Regions from separate parts of the Rhizobium sp. Nf11,1 genome, predicted to be linked through region 1. Evidence: predicted binding sites of a transcription regulator. Region 1 holds the regulator's gene; the other holds the start of a gene.
What was found. Region 1 encodes LexA, which represses DNA repair genes until DNA is damaged. Its sites were predicted from a motif close to TGTTCNNNNTGTGTTCNG; they were not measured.

Region 1 (3,221 bases):
TCGTCGGCTTTCGGATGCTGCTCAGCCTCTTTCCCGGCGTCGCCCAAGCCTATCCGACAAAGAAAATCGCCGCTGCCGGCGCGCTCATCGCCGTCACCGCCTATTACCTGATCTCCGGTTTCGGGGTTTCGGCCGAGCGCGCCTTTATCATGATGGCCATCATGCTGATTGCCGTCTTCTTCGACCGGCCGTCGATCAGCCTGCGCAATGTCGTTCTCTCCGCGCTCATCATCATCGCCATTTCACCTTCGGAAGTATTGGGACCGAGCTTTCAGATGTCCTTTGCCGCCACATTGGCCTTGGTATCGGGCTATCAGTTGTGGAAGGACAGGCGTGTCCGCGAAAACGCTTTTCTGAAACTGCCGATCATCAGGCCGGTGGTTGCCGTCGCCGGTTTCTTCGGCGGCGTCTTCCTGACCTCGCTGATCGGCGGCTTTTCCACCGCATTGTTTTCGATCGAGCATTTTCATCGCCTGACGGCTTACGGCCTGCCGGCAAACCTTGCGACGATGCCGATTATCTCCTTCATCGTCATGCCGGCCGGATTGTTGGCGATGTTGCTCATGCCTTTCGGTCTGGACGCTCCGCTCTGGAAGGTCGTCGGATTCGGCCTCGATCTGGTGATTGCGGTTGCCAAGACAGTGTCCGGCTGGGGCGGTGATATCGGCATCGGCCGCTTGCCCGGCTGGTATTTCGCAGTGGCGGTGGCAGGCTTTCTGCTGCTGACGCTGCTGCGCACTCGGCTGCGCCATGTCGGCACATCGATCATCGCCATCTCCACGCTCATCGTGCTGCTTCTGCCGGTTCCCCGGCCGCCGGATCTGGTGATTTCGGAGGATGGCAGTCTGGTTGCGGTCGTCGCGGCTGAGGCAATAGCTTCCAACCGTGAAAACCCGCCGGATTTCATATTCGACCAGTGGCAGAGAGCGCTGGTGCTGCCGACACATGATCCGCCGAAGATGCTGGATGGTCCGGCCATTCCGCCGGAAGGAGAAGACCGCCGTGTCAGGCTTTCCCGCGATCAGCAGAACGAAGCGAGTGCAGCGATGCGGGCAGCCGCCGCAGGCGGTGAAGCAAACCGTTTTTCCTGCGTCAAGAAGGCTTGGTGCACATCAAGACTTGGCAATGGCAATATCGTCACCGTCATCGACAATGCCGCCTATCTCGGCCCGGCCTGCGATACGGCCGATATCGTCGTGACCTCGGTCCGTCTGCGTTTCAATAGCTGCCGTTCAGGCGGCACGCTTTTCACCGGCGAGACGCTGCGCAGGACCGGTTCGCTTGAATTGCGCTTCGCCGATGCCGGCCTGGAGGTCACCACCGCCTTCGATGCTTTGTCGCGACCATGGATGCGCCATCGCGCCTATGATTGGCGCAATGATCGTTTTACCGATTCCAGCCCATCCGGCGTCAGTGATAGCGACGGATGAGGCCGACGAGCTTGCCCTGCACCTTGACGCGGTCGGGCCCGAAGATGCGGGTCTCATAAGCCGGGTTGGCGGCCTCGAGCGCGATCGAGGCACCCTTGCGGCGAAAACGCTTCAGCGTTGCTTCCTCGTCATCGACGAGGGCAACGACGATATCGCCGGGACTGGCGGTACTGCCGTTGCGAATGATCACGGTGTCGCCGTCGAAGATGCCGGCGTCGATCATCGAATCGCCTTTGACCTCCAGCGCATAGTGCTCACCGGAGCCGAGCATATCTGCGGGAACGACGATATCGTGGGTGTTGTTCTGGATCGCCGAGATCGGAACGCCGGCGGCGATACGTCCCATGACCGGCACGGAGACGGAGTTGCCATTGTCGGCGACCGGCTTTGGCGCAGCGGGGGCGGCGACCGGCTGGGGCTTGCCGAGGCTGCCCTCGATGACGCTCGGCGAAAAACCGCGACGCTGAAGACTGGGGTTATAGGCCTCCGGAAGCTTGATCACCTCGAGTGCCCGGGCGCGGTTCGGTAGGCGGCGAATGAAGCCGCGTTCCTCAAGCGCCGTGATCAGGCGGTGAATGCCGGATTTCGAGGCGAGGTCCAGGGCATCCTTCATTTCGTCGAAAGAGGGAGGAACGCCGGATTCCTTCATGCGCTCATGGATGAAAAGGAGAAGCTCCTGTTGTTTGCGCGTGAGCATCGACGTCAGACCCCGTGATTGAAACAAATCCAGAACGGACACTATATGTTCCATATGTGTTCCGCAAGTAGCTAAATTTCCGTAAAAGTTCACGTCAACTCGCGGAGATTTTTATTTTCATTTGCCGGATTGGCGCACATGTCTTGCATTGAGGGAGGTGCTGTCGCACATCTCTTGTCTCTTGCCGGTTTCAGGAGGGATATTCATGAACGCGCATTCCGCCAGGTCGCACCCGCTGGATCATGTCGTGCTGCCCGTGGTCAATATCGATCTGGCGCGTGAGAGGCTCGGCAAGCTCGGTTTCACCGTCGCCGCCGATGCGCGCCATCCCTTCGGAACGGAGAATGCCTGCGTCTTTTTCGCCGACAAGACCTATCTGGAGCCGCTTGGCGTGGCGAGTGTCGACGAGAGCGAAGCAGCGGCCCGCCAGGGCAACGTCTTCATCGCCCGCAATCGCGCCTTCCGTTTCCGCTGCGGCGAGGAGGGACTTTCTGCGCTGGCCTTCCTCAGCGAGGATGCCGACCTCGATCATAAGCGCTTCGTCAGCAACGGCGCGAGCGCCGGTGAGATGTTGCAGTTCAGCCGGCCGATGCGGATGCCGGACGGTTCGGAGAGCGTCGGCAGCTTTAAGCTGGCCTTTGCAGCTGATTTGCGCGCCCCCGATTTCTTTCTCTTTACTTGCCAGCGCATCAATTCGTTCCCTACAGATCGCGCCGCGCTGGAGACGCACGCCAATGGCGTGATCGGCATTGCCGAGATCGCACTTTGTGCACCGGACCCGGCGGCATTCGCCGCCTTCGTCGGGCTCGCGATTGGGCAGGCGGCGGTGGAGAAAACCGGTTTCGGCATGAATATCGCGGCATCGAATGCAAAGATCAGCTTGATGACGCCGGAAGGGCTGGAGGCCTATTTCGAAACCACTGTCTCATCAGCCGATCGCGGCCTGCGGGGGCGGGCAATCCTCTTCACCGTCATCGATCTTGCCGTGACAGAAGCGCATTTGGGTGCTAACGGGATCACATTCACACGCAAGAACAATCGCATTCTGGTGAAGCCCACGCCCGGGCAGGGTGCGCTCTTCGCCTTCGAGGAAA
Region 2 (3,221 bases), on a different contig from region 1:
AGAGATCGTCGAGCCGCAGGCGGCGAAAACGGCGCGCCGAAACGATCGCCTTCACCGTCCTGGTGCCGAGACCCGGAACACGCAGCAACCGCTCGCGCTCGGCCTTGTTGATGTCGACCGGAAATTCGCCCCGGTTGGCAAGCGCCCACGCAAGCTTCGGATCGAGATTGAGATCGAGCATGCCGCCCGCCTGGTTTGCAGTGATTTCCTCGATGCCGAAACCGTAGAACCGATACAGCCAGTCTGCTTGGTAGAGCCGGTGTTCTCGCATCAGCGGCGGTTTGATCAGCGGCAGGTTTTTCGACGCGTCGGGGATGGGGCTGAAGGCGGAGTAATAGACGCGCTTCAGGCCATAGCTGCTGTAAAGCCGGCCGCTGCTCGCAAGGATCGTCGCATCATTGGCCCCATCTGCGCCGACGATCATCTGCGTGCTCTGGCCGGCCGGGACGAAACGCTGTCGTTTCCTCGTCTTTAATGTCGGCTCACTGGCCGCCTCGATCTTGAGCCGAAGGTCCCCCATCGATCGCCTAATACTGGCAGGCTTCTTCTCCGGTGCGAAACGGGAAATCCCGCTATCGGTCGGCAGTTCGATATTGAGCGACAGCCTGTCGGCATGAAGCCCCGCCTCCTCGATCAGATGCGGCGACGCCTCAGGGATCGCTTTGAGATGGATATAGCCGCGGAAATTGTGGGTTACCCGCAGCTCACGCACGATGCGGACCAGCTCCTCCATCGTGTAATCGGAAGAGCGAATGATACCGGAGGACAGGAAGAGGCCTTCGATATAGTTGCGGCGGTAGAATTCGAGCGTCAGCCAGACGACCTCCTCCGCGGTGAAGCGTGCCCGCTCGACATTGCTAGAGGAGCGATTGACGCAATAGGCGCAGTCATAGATGCAGAAATTGGTGAGCAGGATCTTCAGAAGCGAAATGCACCGCCCATCCGGAGCATAGGCATGGCAGATGCCGGATCCCTCGGTCGAACCCAATCCGCCGCTTCTGCTCGAATCGCGTTTCACCGTGCCGCTGGAAGCACAGGAAGCATCGTATTTCGCGGCGTCTGAAAGGATGGCCAAACGTTCGGTTAGCGACTTCTTCATTAGAATGTTCACTATATGTTCTTGGCTGCAAAGTCAATCCCGACGTCCCCGCTTCTGCCCCGTTTTGGCGCACATCACCTGACGTACCAGCGGGTTGGGTTTCATTTATGCGAATTTTCTGGAAATCAGCCGTGGCGATCTGCTATAAGCATGCAACTATGATTGTGGCACGGTTCCGAAGCTCCCCTTCGGGACCTGTTTTCTTTTGTGTGTGCCTGACTGTGCTGACGCAAGACGGGCGGCCGCAAGGAGTGAAGGACAGAAAAATGGTTGATAAGGTACCAATGACACAGGGTGGTTTCGTCAAGCTGCAGGAAGAACTGCGCTGGCGTCAGCAGGAAGAGCGTCCCCGAATCATCGAGGCGATCGCCGAAGCCCGTGCTCATGGCGACCTTTCCGAAAATGCCGAATACCACGCCGCCAAGGAAGCCCAGAGCCACAACGAGGGCCGCATCACCGAGCTGGAAGACCTGACGGCGCGCGCCGAGGTTATCGATCTCACCAAGATGTCGGGCGACAAGATCAAGTTCGGCGCCAGGGTGAAGCTCGTCGACGAGGACACCGAGGAAGAAAAGACCTACCAGATCGTCGGCGACCAGGAAGCCGACGTCAAGGCCGGCCGCATCTCCATCTCCTCCCCGATCGCCCGTGCGCTGATCGGCAAGGAAGTCGGCGATTCCATCGAGGTCAACGCGCCCGGTGGCTCCAAGGCCTACGAAATCCTCCAGGTTTCCTGGGGCTGATCGCCCGCCAGACATGAGATCCATCCTTGCCGGACATTCGTGACGTCGAGATCATCGCGCCCAATTTCAAGCGCCGGCTCTCCGGCGTCACCTCGACCATCGTCCAGCTCATCCCGTGCCAGATCCGGCTTGGCATGCGCATAGCAACGCTCGGGCCGGGCCTGCCGGAGGGCCTGCCAAAGCTGAGTTGGGCGCAGCTTTTCGGGCTCTGGCGCCCGCCGGCCCGGCGCCGTCACCGCGTCTGGCACGCCCGCCGCAACAATGAGATGGCCGTCGGCATCCTGCTTCGTCATGTCCTGCGCATGCCGCTGAAGCTGCTCTTCACCTCGGCCGCGCAACGCCGTCACACCGCCTATACGAAATGGCTGCTCCGCCGCATGGATGCGGTAATCGCGACCAGCGACCGTTCCGGCTCCTTTCTCGAGGTGCCTCACACGGTCATCCAGCATGGCGTCGACCTTTCCTTGTTCCACCCGCCGGAAACGGCCGACGATGGCATTGGCGCCACCGGGCTGCGCGGACGCTATCTCGTCGGCTGCTTCGGCCGCGTGCGCCATCAGAAAGGCACCGATCTCTTCGTCCAAGCGATGATCGAACTCTTACCGCAGCACCCCGAATGGACGGCCGTCGTCTCCGGCCGCGTGACGGCGGAGCACACCGACTTCGGCGAAAAGCTCAAGGCCGATGTCGCCGCCGCGGGCCTCGCCGACCGAATCCTTTTCCTCGGTGAAGTGCCCGATATCAAAATCTGGTATCGCCGTTTGACGCTTTACGTAGCCCCTTCCCGCAATGAGGGCTTCGGTCTGACGCCGCTCGAAGCCATGGCCTCGCGGACCGCGGTGGTGGCATCGGACGCCGGCGCCTATGCCGAACTCATCGCCGAAGGCGAGACCGGCGCGGTGGTGGCTGCGGGCGATGGCGAGGCGCTGACGCGGGCCATCGCCCCTTACATCGCAAATCCAACTCTCGCGATTGCCCATGGCGAGAATGCGTTGCGCCACGTCAGGTTGAATTTCGCTCTGGAGAAGGAAGCACGCGCGATCGGCGCCGTCTACGATCGCCTACTCGGCGATAATCGCGGCTGAGCGGAACGAGATTTAGCAAAAAGCGAACGGCCCATCACATGACGGGCCGCTGCAAATATCCAAGAAGGGCGAACAAAGCCGCCTTTTATTCCGCCGGCTGAAGCGTCACAGCCGGGACGCCCTCTTCCGTCTGGCCGCCGAGAGCTGCGGCGAGTTGCGCGGTATCCAGTTCCTTTTCCCAGCGTGCCACGACGATCGTCGCGACCGCATTGCCGACGAGGTTGGTCAGCGCCCGGCATTCCGACATGAAGCGGTCGATGCCGAGGATGAGCGCCATGCCGGCGACCGGCACGG

Region 2: a site for LexA is predicted at 1,105-1,122, ahead of ACQ7C1_RS26020 (putative DNA modification/repair radical SAM protein). Genes of this name have one in related genera too.

Annotation. Positions count from the first base shown of each region.
Region 1 is NZ_JBOBHU010000017.1:40,650-43,870, forward strand. Features, by position in the region: gene ACQ7C1_RS22740 (ComEC/Rec2 family competence protein) at 1-1,430, shown strand, start outside; gene lexA (transcriptional repressor LexA) at 1,411-2,127, opposite strand; gene ACQ7C1_RS22750 (VOC family protein) at 2,333-3,221, shown strand, end outside.
Region 2 is NZ_JBOBHU010000023.1:41,154-44,374, reverse strand. Features, by position in the region: gene ACQ7C1_RS26020 (putative DNA modification/repair radical SAM protein) at 1-1,099, opposite strand, end outside; gene greA (transcription elongation factor GreA) at 1,366-1,842, shown strand; gene ACQ7C1_RS26010 (glycosyltransferase family 4 protein) at 1,869-2,927, shown strand; gene ACQ7C1_RS26005 (dicarboxylate/amino acid:cation symporter) at 3,013-3,221, opposite strand, start outside.